Regions from separate parts of the Stieleria varia genome, predicted to be linked through region 2. Evidence: riboswitches for the same ligand, from Rfam matches in the RefSeq annotation. Region 2 holds a riboswitch; each other region holds the start of a gene.
The links. A riboswitch is a leader RNA that binds a small molecule or an ion and turns the genes downstream of it on or off. The one in region 2 is predicted to bind cyclic di-GMP.
Positions count from the first base shown of each region.

Region 1: another riboswitch for cyclic di-GMP. It lies ahead of Pla52nx_RS14045 (hypothetical protein); the one in region 2 lies ahead of Pla52nx_RS08530 (response regulator).
Region 3: another riboswitch for cyclic di-GMP. It lies ahead of Pla52nx_RS14195 (Flp family type IVb pilin); the one in region 2 lies ahead of Pla52nx_RS08530 (response regulator).

Region 1 covers NZ_CP151726.1:4,177,999-4,183,699, reverse strand. Annotated here, with positions in the region: gene Pla52nx_RS14065 (SDR family oxidoreductase) at 134-868, opposite strand; gene Pla52nx_RS14060 (hypothetical protein) at 930-1,901, opposite strand; gene Pla52nx_RS14055 (hypothetical protein) at 1,894-2,589, opposite strand; tRNA gene Pla52nx_RS14050 (tRNA-His) at 2,986-3,059, shown strand; cyclic di-GMP riboswitch class I at 3,472-3,561, shown strand; gene Pla52nx_RS14045 (hypothetical protein) at 3,622-4,266, shown strand; gene Pla52nx_RS14040 (TadG family pilus assembly protein) at 4,403-5,494, shown strand; gene Pla52nx_RS14035 (TadE/TadG family type IV pilus assembly protein) at 5,532-5,701, shown strand, end outside.
Region 2 covers NZ_CP151726.1:2,491,842-2,497,542, forward strand. Annotated here, with positions in the region: gene Pla52nx_RS08515 (methyltransferase) at 1-545, opposite strand, end outside; gene Pla52nx_RS08520 (PQQ-binding-like beta-propeller repeat protein) at 597-1,859, opposite strand; gene Pla52nx_RS08525 (DNA alkylation repair protein) at 1,961-2,647, opposite strand; cyclic di-GMP riboswitch class I at 3,000-3,077, shown strand; gene Pla52nx_RS08530 (response regulator) at 3,155-3,625, shown strand; gene Pla52nx_RS08535 (hypothetical protein) at 3,648-3,959, shown strand; gene Pla52nx_RS08540 (chemotaxis protein CheW) at 3,987-4,490, shown strand; gene Pla52nx_RS08545 (methyl-accepting chemotaxis protein) at 4,531-5,701, shown strand, end outside.
Region 3 covers NZ_CP151726.1:4,214,327-4,220,027, reverse strand. Annotated here, with positions in the region: gene Pla52nx_RS14210 (tetratricopeptide repeat protein) at 1-106, shown strand, start outside; gene Pla52nx_RS14205 (thiamine phosphate synthase) at 218-1,357, opposite strand; gene Pla52nx_RS14200 (SGNH/GDSL hydrolase family protein) at 1,381-2,136, shown strand; cyclic di-GMP riboswitch class I at 2,302-2,412, shown strand; gene Pla52nx_RS14195 (Flp family type IVb pilin) at 2,572-2,748, shown strand; gene Pla52nx_RS14190 (Flp family type IVb pilin) at 3,464-3,640, shown strand; gene Pla52nx_RS14185 (A24 family peptidase) at 4,056-4,613, shown strand; gene cpaB (Flp pilus assembly protein CpaB) at 4,954-5,701, shown strand, end outside.

The DNA.
Region 1 (5,701 bases), 1.7 Mb from region 2:
GAATCACTGGTAGGTGAACTGCGACCAATACGGGGGCAATCCTCGTTTTGATGGAGTAGTTGCCCAGGATTACCCCAATCGGATCACTATTTGGTAGTTACGATACGCGACCGACGCCCTACCTTCTTTCAGATCAGACCCATTCCTGCTTCGTCGGCTTGATCACTATCTCTGGGACGTTCGCTCGTGGTGGCAATTGGCAGATACTCAGCACCACTGACGCGATGTCTTCGGGTTGCAGAATCGAGTCCTTGTGTTCTTGTGAAACCGGACTGGGCCGATTGTCCAAAATCGGCGTGTTCACTTCGCCGGGGTATACGTTTGTGATCCGAACGCCTTCATCTCGTACTTCGTTGGAGATCGCCGTGCCCATCGCGGTCATCGCGAACTTGCTGGCGCAGTACACCACGCCGCCGAGCGTGATCGCGCGTTTGCCGGCGACGGATGAGATATTGATCACCAAACCATCGCGACGTTTACGCATCGCTGGCAGGACCTGATGAATGCAGCGATAGGCACCCGTTGCATTGATCTGCATCACGCGGTCCCAATCCTCCGGCAGCATCGTCGCCATGGTGCGGTTCTGAATATTGACACCGGCACTGTTGACCAAGATATCGACTTCCCCAACATTCTCATGAATGTCCGCAAAGAACGCGTTGACGCTGTCTGAATCGGCGACGTCCAACTCATGGACACGAATCGGGTGTTCGGACTCGGTCGCGTCGGAGAGTTGTTGCAGCTTCTCGATACGGCGTCCGCCGACCGTCACACGGCAACCGTTGCTTGCCAAAATCGCCGCGATGCCCGCACCGATACCTGTCCCACCACCTGTGACGGCGACGACTTTGCCTGAGAGAACGTTCACTGGTAACTGATCCTTGTATTGAAATGGGTTCTGAAAATGATTGTGCGTAGGTCGCAATTCATCAAACGTTATCGGAACGGATTTCCGCTCGATGCGAAAGAGGCTTCAGCGCAAGAGGCTCGATAGCCAAGGCCATGGAAAACATCGCAGCCGCGTACAACCAATGCGAGCCCAGAAATGCAACCATCAGACACCACACGCCGATGAAGATCTTGCCCAAATAATAGCGTTCTCGCCACCAGGCCAAGGCGACGCCCAGCGGCAACAGGCAAACCAACACATGCGTGCAGGCTTCGTAAACAAACTCGCGTTCAAACCACCCTCCGGTGATTTGGAGATAACGATCCTGCACAGGAGCGGCCAACGCATAGGCACCGATTCCGTTCCACCAAATGTTGCTGGCCAACATCGTTGCGGTCGTCAAAACAGCGATCAACGTGAACTGCACCGCCAGCAGACGTGTGGCAAATCCAACCGTCCAGTCAGCGGGTTGCTGTGGTGGGTCGCTGCCTGGGTCACCAGACCTACTTGCTCCTACGGAGAGTAAGCCCACGATGCTGGTTGGTGGCCCAATGGCCGTTGCAAACAACCCCAAGCTCAAGAGCGTTTCGACAAGCCCGGAGAGCATCACGATTCGATTGGCCCATCCGACCAACACACCCCACAAAATCCATTGCGCGACACGGCCTCCTTTGCCAAAGATGACCACGCCCGACAAAGCAACTCCGGCGAGTAGATACGTGTAGTAAACCCAGGCTTTGCATCCGATCAGCGCATCGATGAGATACAGGGGGGAAAGCATCCACCGCGTCTCAGCGTCCAAGCCCGATGCGCGAACGAACATCGCCAGATTTCCTGCTGCAGCAGGGCGGCCGTCGACAAACCAATACGACAGGTCTGTCATCGATGAGACGAAGTACGCTGCAGCGACAACGCACAATGCGGTACGCGCGAGAGTCAACCGACTATCCGACTGTGGTGCGAACCAAAATCGCATCCAAGCGTCGGATTCGATTTTTGTGGTTTCACTCATCGTCGCTCTCCAGTGCCTCATCGCTCCCAACTGACTGGTTCGACATCGTCGTCAATCGAGACGCTTGCAGTTGAACCAAGCTGACGCGTCCGTTCTTGCGAGCGACTCGGGCGACGTAGGGGGGTGGCTGCGAGTCATCAACGGCCGTCGTCAATTGGGTCGGCAAACGCACGATCCGGATCGCTGCAATGCTGTCGTCGGACTCGACGATCGGTAACAACAACTGAGCGACCAAGCTAGGTTGCTCGGCTTCCGCCAACGTCGCTGCCGTTGCAAACCAACGAGCGTAGCGATCGTTGCCAGCCATGCCGGGGGCGCCGAACGGCTCCACCGTGCTCCACAGCGATTCATCGTTGACCGCGGATGACGACGTCGAAACCTGTAGACGGTGTGGTTGCTCGTCCGGGTCGCCGTGTGCCAAGTAATAGGGTCGTCCCCCGGCAGCGAAATGTGTCGATTCCAGGTACGGCGCGGCGGTGTCCAGGATCGCGGACTGCAGCCCGGACAACTGGACCACACCGGCGAACGAGATGGCGACGAGCCCGAGATGGACGATCAACCACACCGACAACGCCCACCGGATCTTCTCCGACGGCAATGCGATCGTGTTGGCTGCGGTCAGATCACCGCCCGCTTGATCGGGGTCTCTAGAGGAACTTTTACGTGTTTTGCTTTGCTTTCTTGCCATCCGATGATCGACCACGGCAATCGGTGCCGTCCAAGGTGTCCGGAAAGTAGGGGGGAGTACAAACTCCAATCGGCGGGCGGGAAAATCGCCGATTCAGTCATTAGCGGCCCAGCATAGCCACCGATCGCGAGAATACGACCACAGAAAGCTTCCCGCGGCGAGCCAATTCGCAATTGGGCCGCCACAATATCCCGATCTGCTCCCTCGATCTTGCCCAACCAAATCAGACGGAACCTTGGGGGCCGTGCGATGCAGGGGGACGGCAAAGAATTTTTCTCGATCCGTTGACCGAACTTTCCGGGCTCGATAAAGTCTCTTGTTCAATGAGCCATCGGTTGGTACCCCCGGATGAATCCAAAATTCCCGGTGCAGTGCAAGCGGATGGCTTCCATGACGGTGAGTGTAGCTCAGTTGGTTAGAGCACCGGATTGTGGTTCCGGATGTCGCGGGTTCGAACCCCGTCACTCACCCCTTCTTTTCGTCAATGAGCCCTTCCCGTTGGCTCGTTCTTGTTTTGGGTGAGCCCCCTGACCGTTGTATCGGTCTCTCTTTCGCGGCCGATGAGTTCTGATATTCGCTCTTCGTGCGATCGTATTCTGTGTTGAATTCTCGATCCGCCCGATTTAGTGTTCTTGCGATCCGTACGACCATCTTCATCGGAACGCAATTGATAACAATTGAGTGAAGATGTTGAGCAACCACTTGCGTTCGCTTAACCTCCACCCAACCGGGCCGGCTTTTGTTGACACATACGATACGAACGGATGTACAGCGTCACCAAAACATCGTCGCTTGCAAAATCTTGATAACCGGAGCAGTCGTTTTAGGGCAACTCGGCATAGTGTTCAGAAGCCTCAAACGGACAGACATTCCTGATCGAACCCTCGATAATGGCAAAACCTGTGAGAACAGGTGACGCAAAGCGATGGGTCCTCGCCGCATCGATTGCGGACGGATCGCCAAGCTACCGAAAGGGAATCGACGTTCAGATTTGACGGGTATTCGTCTACTTGTCTCTTGCGGAATGTTGTCATGCCTACGATGTTGAAGTCTCAACGTGCGCCCCGACCGACCGTGCTCTTCGCACTTCTTGCTGTTTCTCTGATCTCATCACGGACACTTTGTGCCGATGAGCCAAATGTCTTCTTGATCGAAGAAGACTGGGAGCTGGTGATCAACGACCCGGCACCAGCGATCAACTCGCCTCAGGTTGCATTCTTTATGTATCCCGACGCGGGTCGAGAAGATGTCTATTTTCAGTTGCAGATGAACTATGCAGCAGAAGAAGGCTACTCCAGCGGTGGATTTCGCGTGTCCGCCATATTGGGCGAAACGCCGGTGGACGAAGAGCGAAGCCGCACACGAGAGACACTCAACATGGACGGTGATCGTTTAAGGTGGACCAGTGCCATGGCTATCTTTGACGGACAGCTCATGTACGCGGTGAAGGACGGACAAGGCATTCAGTGGGGCAGCTTTGGCGGCCCAGACTATCTGGTAAGAATGGATCGAGACGGAATCAGCAATCTGAATCAATACGATCCGGCAAAGAGCATCGAAGCCGTCGACATCGGCTTCGGCGGAAACAGAGTTTCGTCTATCCGGCTGCGACGGGTTCGATACATCGACACGACTGGAAATGTTCACACCGTGCAAGTCCAAGAATCAGCGGACTGAACGGGCATTTTCGGTTTTCTCTCTCGATCCAACCTCTTTCTTGCCAGGTCCCGCGATGTTTCTACAAATAAACCTTACACGTCTTCAATTTTATCCAGGCCAACTCCATCGACTCTCATCCCGCCGTCGTGGAGCCATGGCAATCCTCGCGATCATCGTTCTGGCGGGCTTGACCGCTCTGCTGGCGATGGCAGCCGACTTCGGCCACATCAACGTGGCGCGATCCGAAATGAAACGCTCCGCAGATGCCGCTGCACTTTCCGCCTGCTGGGAACTTTACGACGGAACCGTATCGGGTGCTTCAGCAGAAGCGACCAAGAACGACATCGTCGACATGGCTTCCCAGATCGCGTCAGCCAATGAGATCAGTAGCCGAGGTCCGGCTCTCAACGGCGACTCCGATGTCGAGGTTGGATACTACGATCCAGACCAGCCGGGACAAATCGATACCAGTGTACCCGATCGGTTCAACGCCGTTCGCGTCAACCTAAGTCAGATCGACGGCAGCAACGGTGAGGTCCCGCTGTTCTTTGGCGATGTGACGGGGCGGCACTCGCAATCCATGCAGACGTCATCGATCGCAGCGATGTTCAAGGCCATCAGCGGATTCAAAACGCCACCGTCGTCCGACCAGAATCTGCAAATCCTGCCGATCGCCCTCGACCTGGAAACTTGGGAGTCTGTCGTAGCGAAAGAGACCACTGACAACTTCAAATATGTCAACGGCCAAGTCACATCGGGATCCGACGGGTACTTTGAATGCTCGCTCTTTCCCACCGGAACCGGCTCTCCGGGAAACCGAGGCACGGTTGACATCGGTAGCAGCAACAACAGCACCTCTGATCTTCGTCGCCAAATCCTCCACGGCATCTCAGCCGACGACATGAACCAGCTTGGTAAACCACTCCAGCTCGACACCGCGGGAACTCTGGAACTCAATGGTGATACCGGACTGAGTGCTGGTATCAAAGCACAATTGGAGCAGATCATCGGCCAAAAACGAATCATTCCGATTTTTACAACCGTCAGTGGAAACGGCAATAATGCGACCTACACCATCGTTCGCTTCGAAGGCATCCGAGTGCTGGGTGTCAAGCTGACCGGACCAATGAACAAGAAACACCTCACGATCCAGCCGGCTCCGATGGTCGCACGGCACTCGATCATTCTGGAAGGCGGAGTTGAGGAAAGCGATTTTCTGTTCACGCCCGTGATGCTTGTTGAATGAAACCCAACGCCTACACCTCCACTTTCAAGCATTCCAGATGAAAAATCAAAAACCAATTCTGCGCCCCAACCGCCAGCGTCCAAACCGCCAGTGTCCCAGACGAGCAGGAGCCGCAGCAGTCGAATTTGCTCTCGTCGTCCCAGTCATGCTGATCTTTGCGTTCGGACTCATTGAAATCAGCCGACTGGCCATGGTCAAAGAATCCAT
Region 2 (5,701 bases):
CCACCGACATCGACAAGGTGTTTGCACTGCCCGAGGTCCAGCTGTGCGGCAAGCATCGGCGCGACGTTTCTCGCACGATCAGCCATCGCCCGTGTCAACGTATCTGCGGTCTCCGTGTCGTCCAATGAAGACGGCGGACCGTCTTCGTGGAACACAAAGGAAACGTTGCCCGCCGGCGCATCGTCACGCAAGCACTGAATCATATTTTGCACGTCCCCCGAGAATCGCCCCAGCCCCAGGTAGCCTCGCAAATGAAACGGGCTGTCCGGATCCATCTTTTCTTGGCCATAGGCTGTCAAACCGATCCGGTGATCGGCATGAACGTCGATCAAGTCGATCGAGCGCAACGCGGTGAGCAAAACGATTGCTGATCGATCGGCTAAACCAAGTCGCTCTCGCAAATCATCGTATAGCAACGGGCCTGCGGCCAAGACCCGTCCGACATCGAACTCGATCACCGCGGCCACCAGCAAGTTTGAGATCTGAGCTGTTCTCAGATCGTCCAAAAAACGTGTGGTGTCGTGCTGGGGAAGCATTTCAGGCATATGGAAATGGCATTTGTAAACAGAGGGATGTCAAATGAATGTCTTGGCCGTTCAATTCGCCCCGATGCAGTACAGCCGTTTGTCGCTTCGCAACAAAAACTGGCCGCCACTGATGGCCAATGAGCTGCGAACGATTTCATCCTTTGTCAGAGGACTTGGGTTTTTGGACACCACCTCAAGCTGCTCTCCCAAACGCAACACGATGACTTCGCCATTTTCTGCTGCGATGTAGACCAAGCCACCGGCGGACACGGGCGAACCAGAAAAATTGCCAGCCAGACGTTCTTTCCACAGCTCACGACCGTCCTGGCAATCGTAGCCTGTGGCGATCCCTGCCATACCGATCACCAGCATCACATCGTTGCTCACAATCGGCGACGGCAAATCACGACCGCCCTTTCGAGGTGTGTGCCAACGCATATGAGTTTCGGTAACGTCTCCGCGTCCACTGGGGTCGATCGCATAAACGTCGCCCGCTTTGCCATTGACGACAAACAATGTCTTGCCGTCCCAAGCCGGAACTGGCGTCCCACGCCCGTTAAAGCTTTTGCAAAACCAAAGCGGCTCGCCGTTGTCGGGATTGTACGCCTCCACACCAAACTCACCATTGAGCGCCAGTTGACGTTGACCATTGACAACGATGGGCAGCGGAGTGCTCCAGCCTCCCTTTGGTTTTTCACGGCGAGGTGTTTTCCAAACGTCTTTCCCGGTCGATTTGTCCACGGCCAGTAGAAAAGATTCGCCTTCCGCATCCGCGTTCTGGATGACCATTTCATCGACGATGATCGGCGAAGCTCCCACGCCCCATGCGCCGGGAAACTGGCCAAGATCTCGCGACCAGCGTGGATCGCCATCCATCGACAAACAGTGCAGCCCTCCGGCGCCAAAGAAAGCGACGACACATGTGCCATCTGTCGCACAACTTGGCGTGGCCCAACTGTTCATTTTGTGCAGTTCTTCGCCTGAGCCCGTCGCGATGTCACGATTCCACATCAGTTCGCCAGTCTGACGTGACAAACAAATCACGTGTCGGTGAACTTGACCATTCGCTTGCGTCCAACCAGTCAAGAAAATGCGATCCTCCCAAACCACAGGCGACGAGTGGCCTTGAACGGGCAAGTCGACTTGCCAGGCGATGTCGTCGCTGTTCCAACGAGGAGCAACGCCGTTTGATGAGCTGTGGCCGGTTCCTGCCGGCCCACGAAATCCGGGCCAGTTCTGTGACTTGGAATCGGGCTCCGCCGCCACGACGTGACCGCAAAACAACAGCAGGGGAAAGAGGAACAAGCATGATTTTAGGGTGCTATCTTTCACGGTGCGATTCCTGATCGAGGGGAGGATGTTGGGTAGGAGTGGAAGGCGGGCTGTTCATGGTAGAGCGATTCGGCTTGAAAAGAATCGTTCCCGAATCGGGATCAGCATCGCCCACGCTTGCGATAATGGGCGACCGATTTGGCGATGTATTTTACAGCATCGGGAGTCTTGCAACCGGTCTGTCCATGGTCCACGGTCACCTTTCCTACTTGTTCTGCGACCCGGATCGCGCTGCCTCGATGTCGCTCTGAAAAGACACCGATGGCAATGAGCGCGTTATTCATCGCGTGTCTGGCTCGATTGGGCGAATCATGGATTCCGTCAGCAATTCGCTTGAGCGCCTCCTCGATCACTGTATCGGGCACGTCGTCAGGGGATTGTTTCAGCCAGTGAGCGACCAAGCTGTAGGCGGCTACCAGTGATGATTCGGACTTCGCCCGAGACCACTTGGTCCATTTCGTAATCGCAAAACGCGTCTTGGCCACGACCCCGGCCAGCATTCCGACCAACAAGTCGTAGTCGAGTCCCCGCATCCAGTCATCGATCTCTTTGGATTTCAATTGGTTCGGATCGATCACCATCAGTGCCAGCGTCTGGGCGTCGCTGTTCCCTGTTTTCCAAAGCAATGAGGCAAGTTCGTGATCCACACCGATCCTTTTTTTCAAACCAGCAAGATCGCCAAACTTGACCCCAAACAGTGGTTCAGATGCCCCATGACGTAGATAAATCTGGCGTGTTCCGTCGCTGCCCAGTCGGCGGAGTTCACTCAGGGTGTCTTTAAGGTTCACGATCATTTCTCGCTAGAGGGTTCCGCAGCACTAGGCCCTTAGATTAACCCAATTCCGACCCGGCGGCCTGTTGATTTCGTCGTTGGTCGCTCACTCTCGGCCGACGCTCATCACTCAACTGGGCAAGAGCACCTTTCCTACATCCATCAAATCCCCGTCACGAATGAAATCAACAAGCCCATCAGGAGCCCGGCCAACGCGGATAACCGGCATTTTTGTCGGAATCACTTGACTCTGCTATCCAGTAACCCACCGTTCACGTGGAAGCGTCTGTTGGCGGACACGTGCCAGCAGCATTTCTCGCGTTACTCTCCCCATGAGTGACAAACGCACGATGTGGAACCGACGTCGGTTCCCGAAAAGGCAAACCGGCTGCGAAGCCGAGTGCGCAAAGCCACGGGTCTCCCGATGAGACAGCCGGGTTACCGAAAGAACCAAACAACCGATTGTCCGAAGACGCTTGGTCGGAGTCATCACTCCGTGCCGGCCATTCGGTCGGAGTCATCCATGTCCGCACATACTTCCTGGACGCCTGACGGCATCCAGACCACGAACGATCCGAATACACAGCTCTCTGAAGGGGCCATCCCTCGTCGTCGACGAATTCTGGTCGCGGACGACAGCAAGACAGTTCGCCGGTTGAACGAACGTGTTCTCAAACAGGCCGGCTTTGATGTCCTGCTGGCTGAAGACGGACGTCAGGCAGTCGAGATTGCTCTCGATCAACATCCGGACCTGGTCGTGTTGGATATCAACATGCCCGAATTGGATGGCTACGGCGTCTGCCACGAACTGCTCGCCAGGGAAGATTGGAGCAAAGACACTCCCTTCATTTTCTTGACATGTGCCGAAGCGCCGCATCTCACTGCATTGGGCAATGAACTGGGGGCCTTTCTGCCAAAACCGACTCAAGCCGATGTGTTGCTCGAAACTGTCATCTCGCTGCTGACCGAGTTTCGACGTCACCGACGTCACTGAGACTTCAAACCCTCATTCTCCAGTGTTTTGCACGGCAACGCTGAAAGCACAATCTGCCACGTCAACTCATCGCCAATCCACCGGCGCGGACATGCCACACGAATCCACCCCCAACAAACTCGAACCTGAGCCGATCACCGAATCCAGCGTCGATTTTGAATTGACTACTGAGATGCTCGACGCTTGGGAAGAAGAGCTGGATTGTTTTCACAGTGAAATTCGTCAACGACTCGCAATGCTTTCCAGCGGCTCACTGCAAACGAAGTCGACGACTCATCGCACTTCACAAGACGCATTCAATCTCGCCGACTCCATACGAAACTTACTGAAATAGCGACACACTTTCAGCTCACTCATTTCCATGACCACGCTCACCAACAACACGTCCAGCATCGCTAGCCTCAGCGACAAACACTGCATCTTTCGATGCGGTGACGCTGTGTTCTCGCTGCCGGCGACAACGGTTCGTGAAGTAACCCATGCACCGGACATCGTCCCCGTCCCCGTCAGCCATGACGCATTGGCGGGCATTGGTCATGTGCACAGCGAATTCCTGCCGGTCATCGCATTGGCTCCCATCGTCGGGGAGCACGCGGCGGTCAACGGTACATCGAATCAACTTTTGATCCTGAACAGTCCGCTGGGTGACTGGGGGATCCTGATCGACAAAGTCATGGCGATCCACCCTGTCGAAACCCACGTCGCCGCTCAACACCGAAACGACTCGACCGCGACGGTGTTACTGGGAACCGCATCCTTTGATGGTTCCGTCTTAAGTGTTTTGGATGTCAACAGTCTGCAACGCGTGATACAGCAAACGCTCCACGGCCGATGGACGCAGACACACCCCAGTACATCCCACTAGTCAAGCAACTGCCAACTCTCGATACGATTTAGAAAACATCATGAAAGCTCATCTCCTGTTCGCTTTGAGTCATGGACTGGTCGCCGTCGTCGCTGTGGCCTCTGTACTGGCGAGCGCATCGGTCGTGACTGCCCCCGCGTGGGTCATCGTTGCAATCGCCAGCTTTGCCACATCGATCATCTGCGGGTTCATGGTGTCGACCCGGATTTGCCGCGCTGCCACCACGGTGCAAGACACACTGAATCATCGTGAACCAAAATCAAACCGTACAGGAATCGCTGAGCTAGATCAGGTGTGCGTCGAAGTCCAAGAGCGGGCCAAACACTACGAGAATGTGGAAGCCAATGAGCGTCAGCATTCACGTGAAATCAAATCGGTTTTGTCACGGTTGAGTCGACGCGACGAAGGCGGTCAACCGGACATCACTCTTCTGAAGAACGTCCTCGGCGGCATCGGTCGCTCACTTTCCGGAATGATGAACCAGATCGAGCAAGACGTTCTGCAGATCGGCCGCTGCACTCGCGAAATCTCCTCCGGTTCAACAACGCAGACAGAAATCGCGTCACGGACAGAAGCCTCGATCATGACGCTGTCGCAAAGTATCCAAGAAGCAAGCCGACGAGCTGACTCCATCGCACAACAGATCACTGAAATCACCGATGCGATCGGCGCAGCGATGGACAAAGTCGGCGAACTGTCCGACGGAGTCAACCGAATCCGCTCGTGCAGCGAGACCAGCAAAAAGAAGTTGCGCTCGCTGTGCGATCCGACTCGTCAAATCAGCAACCTGGTTTCCACCATCGGCGACGTCGCTTCCCACACCGAACTACTGGCGCTCAACGCGTCCATCGAATCCATTCGGGCAGGGGAGCACGGTCGCAGCTTTGCCGTCGTCGCAGATGAAATCCGAAAACTCGCCGGCCAAACCGCAGCCGCATCCAATGAAATTGGAATCCTGGTCGAATCGCTCGAAGCTCAAACCAACGACTCCATCGCGATTCTCGACAAAGAGTCGCGAGAGGTCGACAACGAAACCGTGCTGATCGCAGCAATCGCCGAGTCGCTCCATCAGTTGACGCAAATGACACACCAAAGTATCGACAAAGCCCATCGTTTGGCCAGCGAAAACGCTCAACAACAACAGTCCGTGCAAAGCGTTCTCAGTGGAGTGGAATCGCTTTGTGGCGTCGGTCAAACCGATCGCAATCAAG
Region 3 (5,701 bases), 1.7 Mb from region 2:
GAGCGTGACCTATCAACGAGCATGGGCGGGCACGCAAGATCAGACCTACATTCAGAAAGCCGAAGACGCGATGGCTCGCGCACAGATGCTGCAATCGCAGCAGTGATTCAATGCCAGGCTAGCGAGCCGTTGATCTAGCCAAGATTGGTGACGCAAGGGTGAGCCGTAAGGCACCGGGCAGCGTTTTAAGTCCGGCCGCTTACGCGTCGCGGCTCACTCAATCAACGGCCCGCCAGCGACGTGAGTCGAGCAAGCGTTGCTTGAGGGCGGCGGCGGCATCTCCCGGAGACGCCGCGTCTCTGATCGCACCTGACACGGCAATCCGATGAAATCCTGCATCGAGGACTCGTTCGATGTTGTGCTCATTGATGCCGCCGATGGCAAACGCCGGGCGTGGAGTCTCCACGGTTGACGAGTGCACTTGCCCCAAAAACTCCACGCCGGGGAAATGATCAAAGGACTTGGTCGCCCCCGGAAAGACGGGGCCGCATCCGATGTAGTCGGCGCCGTCGCCGATCGCCCGGTGAACTTGTTCGATCGTGTGCGTCGATGCCCCGATCAGACGATCGGAACCCAGCATCCGCCTCGCTTCTCGGATCGGCAATTCCGATTGCCCCAAGTGGACGCCGTCGGCGCCGGCCGCGATCGCAATGTCGGTTCGGTCATTGATGATCAAGAGCGTGTTGGTGGACTGCAATCGACGCGCAAGAACGACAGATCGTTCATAGAGTGTTCGATCATCCGTGTTCTTGTCACGCAATTGGATGATGTCCACGCCGGATTGCGTGAGTTGATCACAATGTGACAGCAGCTTCTCGGCGGTATTAAACACGTCCACCAAAGCGTAGAGCATTGCCCCGGCCAGCAAGTCCCGACGTTGTGGCCCGGTCCGAACATCACCTGGCGATTGGTCATCGGCCGTCGACGTTCCCCGGTCCCTGAGGAGGCTTCGTTCGATGTTTGCGGCGACGATGTAAACGCGGTATCTCAGGGACTCAATCCCCTTGGAGAATTCTGGATCGAGAATTTTCCCGTATTCCTCCAAGCATCTCATCGATTGAGCAACGCGGGTGCCTGCCGCGACGACGACATCGAGCGTGTCTGTTCGCTGATATTCTGACTTGGTTTGGATGGTTGTGCCCACATCCGAACGCACATTGCGGGCGGCAAGCAATGCGTCGCGATCCAACCGCTTCATTAGATTGGCGAGATCGTGTCGCAGCGACTTGATCTCTGCGGACATCTCAGCGTCATCGCGTGCGAATCGAGCATACTCCTCCAGCGTCCGCAGGCCTTCTCCTGCTCGATTCGCGGAGGCATCTAGAATACGATAGACGACCCGGGGATTTCCGTTCAATTTGTAGCACTGTTGAGAGAGCGATGAAACGTATGTTGGCAGCGAGAGTTTGTCCGGTGATCATGTGTCTGCTGTGCGTGTCGTTCGTGACCACGTCCGCATGTTTGGCCCAGGACCAAGATGCACCCAAGAAAGCACAACGTAAACCAGCCGCAGCCCGGGTCAATCCCGCATACGAAGCACCGGATGTCGTGGAGGGACTACCCCACGTGCTGCTGATCGGCGACTCCATCTCCATCGGATACATGCTGGATGTACGCGAAGCATTAAAAGGCACCGCGAATGTTTGGCGACCGCCCACCAATTGCGGGCCGACGACCAACGGCGTTCAGAACCTGGACAAGTGGCTTGGTGACCGAAAATGGGATGTCATCCATTTTAACTTTGGGTTGCACGATCTGAAGTACATGGGGCCCAAGGGCGAGAATCTCGCATCCCCCACGGCTCCCGATAGTCACCAGCAAGTCTCCCTCGAGGACTATGGCAAGAACATCCGAACGATCGCCGAGCGTCTCAAAAAGGCCGGGCGTGTTGTCATTTGGCGAGAGACGACTCCGGTTCCGCAAGGCGCCGCCGGACGAGTTCCCGGGGATTCGGCCAAGTACAACGCGATGGCAGCGAAGGTCATAGCGGAAGTCGGTGGGATCGAAACCGATCCCATGTTCAGCTTTGCCAAAGAGATCGAAAGCACGCAACGACCGGCGAACGTTCACTACACCGCAGAGGGATCCAAAAAGCTCGGCCAGCATGTAGCGGAACTGATCCGCAAACACCTTTAGGGAAGGATTTTCGTAATTCCGTTTTCCTTCATTTTGACTCTCTCGATTCGTGACATACGTTCCCATTAGAGAACAGTTCTTGATGAAAGGTTCTCTCCTGTCGGACTGGCGTCTGAGGTCATGCGTGTCATGCCTGAGTCGTCGGTACGAGAGGTCAGCCGAGCTCCCGGAAAAAGGCAAACCGTTTGAGAAGGCGGGGCGCAAAGTTACGGGTCCGTGGGCATCACATCGGATGCAGTTGCCGATGTGGGGCCTCAGGATCGCCGGACTGCCAAGGGAAAATGAATGTCCAAGAGTCTTGACTCGGAGGCATGAAAACCAAGGTGTGTTTTCGGAGACGAGCTGATTTCAGAAGCCGTTTTACGTTGAAACGGCCCTTTAAACGTCGTCGAGGGAGGCTCCTAGAGGGCCATTCTCATACCGAGGAAAATGAAAATGAAAAAGTTTGCAACCAGCCTTGTTGAGTTCTTGAAGGAAGAAGATGGACCGACCGCCGTTGAGTACGCCGTTATGTTGGCGTTGATCGTCGTCGTGTGTCTTGCCGCCGTCGGAACCATCGGTACCAACGCAAAAGGCAAGTTCGAAGAAGTCGGTACCGCTATCGGTAACTGATTTCGCCGAGGCTTGCGACAGCTTTGGGGGAAGCCGAGCAAACTCATTGATAATCGACTGTCGGCCAACGCGAGTTGGTCGGCAGTTTTTTTTTGCGCGGTTGCATGTCCTCGCGTTGACTTTCCTTTAACCGCAGCACCGATGCACACAGCTCCCGAATTCGGCGATTTCGTTTAGCCGGTAGCCGAAAGCGACGCTCAACGGAACACGACCTACCCTTCGGGCACGGGTTAAACGAGTTCAGTGCTCACCTGAACATTCGCTGCAACTGATTCAGTCCGAATGGCGGTTTCCAGTCACGCAATACAGTTTACGCGGTGCCTGCCGACGGCCCAACAGATCACCTGACACAAACTGTACAACCGTCACCTCGAATGAATCGTCAAGGTTTGTCTGGCCGGAGTTTTTTGACTCTTCGAATTCCTGGCATACGTTCCCTATAGAGAGTGAATTCGAACTGAATCGCTCTGCTTTGTTGGGACCGACATTCAATGGATTGATCCGTTGCATGTAGATGCCGCAAAGCCAGTGAATCTCTGAAAGCAGACGTTTACGTCGGCAACGCTCTTTCCAATGGCAGTGCCTGCGTTGGAGCACCGATGATGGGTCTGAGAGATGAACTGGGACGTTGGGAATCCTTTCACGTTGAAATGACCCTTGCTTCATAGTCGTCGAGTTCCGGTTTTAACGCCGGCTCTCAGCCGAGGAAATAAAGATGAAAAAGTTCGCTAATAGCATCGTTGAGTTTTTGAAAGAAGAAGACGGACCAACCGCAGTTGAGTACGCCGTCATGTTGGCTTTGATCGTCGTTGTCTGCTTGGCTGCCGTCGGCACCATCGGAACCAACGCCAAAGGCAAGTTCGAAGAAGTCGGCACCGCAATCGGTAACTGATTTTTGTGGGCTGCGGTGTCTGCGTTCGCGATTCTGTTGCGAGTACGGCGCCGCAACCCCACCGGATTTCGACGTGTTGCCGGTGAGAAACCAAGCGGTTCTCACCGGCCGCGTCGAGCCCCGACCAAGCCGGACACGGTTCGGACATCGTCGACCACCGCTCCTGCTTCATCCCGCCCTGATGAGCACACTCTGACCACCTCACGTAGACCACCTCACACAACCTCGGTTGTCACCCCCTTCCATCAAGAAAGGGAGGTCCCAAATGAACTACCCACTCCTACCTGCTGATGCAGCCGCGTATGCCTGGCAACTGTCCTGTTGCTTGGTCACCCTGCTGTTCGCCATGTTCAGTTGGATGATCGGACCTCGCTAAGCCCACCTAAAAACCACGAAAAAAAGCACGGGGAAAATTATGGACATGTTGATCGACGCCATCAGCGAGAATTGGCTCATCTGGTTTGTCACCATCGTTTTGATCGTCGCCGCGATCATCGACGGCGCCATTTTGAAGGTTCCTAACTGGCTGACCTTTCCATTCATTGCTAGCGGATTGGTCTACTGGACGATCCAGGGCGGAGTGAACGGCCTCGCCTGGAGTTTCGCCGGGATGGCAGTCGGCACAGTTCTGTTGCTCGTGCTGCGAAACGTTGGCGGAATGGGAGCCGGCGACGTGAAATTGCTCGCGGGTGTCGGAGCATGGGTGGGCACTTTGGTGACACTCAAAGTATTCGCTGCCACGGCAATCGTAGGTGGAATCATGGCGATGGTCATGATTTTGCGTAGCGGAAACTGGTTCAAACACTACGCGATGGCCCGTCAAATTCTGGATGAGTGGCGCAACGTCCGTAACCCATCCAAGCTTTCTAAAATCGCTCGGGAACGCAAGCCAACGATGACGCTGCTGCCCTACGGAATTCCGATGGCTATCGGAGCAGTGATCTACTTTGCAACCGCACGAATGCTGATCTGACACCGCTGGTGTTGCGGAAACGAAATAAAGTGGCTTGAAACAATCGCAAGCTCGACGCGTAAGCGAGGGATAACGGCAAAACCCTTGCTGACGCGTCGGCTTATGAAGCAAGCTCAATCCGACGCAACATGATTGAATCGCATCAACAAGCCCTGCCGATTAAGCGGGGCTTGTTGTTTGCATAGGTTCCTAAGGCTGTAGCGATAATTCTCCAGCAGAATTCGATTTTATAGAAGCATTGTTTGAATGTCCGATCCTAGCTGAGGGTCGACTGCCTCCTCCCAGCTTTGGTCCTCCACCTCCACTCAGAACGGACACTGGCCACAGCCAGAACGAATCCATGCGAAACAAAACACTATTCCTCCTTATCGCGTGCGTGTGCGGCACCGTCGCGGCGATCGGCGCCAGTCAGTACATGCAGGCAAACAATGGAGCCTCAACCGTTGCAATGGTTGATATCTTTGTGACCACGCAAGCGGTCGAAGAACAAGAAGAAATCACAGCCGACAAGCTGCGTTTAGAGCAGTGGCCTGCCGACCGGGTTCCCGCTGGTGCATCGAGCGATTTGAAATCGTTTGAAGGACGCTTTGCACGCCAGCCGCTTTACGCCGGCGAACCAGTCCTCGACATCAAGCTGATGAATGACAAGCAAGACATCATCGTGCCTCGTGGCTACCGAGTGGTATCAATGCCCGCCGACCGAAACGGCACGGTCAATCTGGTCCGTCAAGGCGACCGCGTCGACGTCCGTGGCTTCTTTGAGCAAGGCGACACGTTTGCCCAAGACACTTCCTTGGTTGTACTTTCCGGCGTCAAAGTCTTTGGCATCGATGGAAAAACCAAGTTCGATCCAGATGAAAAGCGGACGGGTACTGCAAAGAACATTCAATTGTTGATCCGCCAGTCCGACGAAGATGCGTGGTCCTTTGCTCAGCAGTACGGCGAAATTTCGCTATCATTGGGCAGCCCCTCCGCTGACGAAGCGGATATCGCGGACGGCGAAGCGAGTCCGACTGCAAAGAAATTCTTGAATGATTTGCGGGAATACCGACAAGAGCGTGAGCGTCAGCGTCAATTGGCGTTGGCCG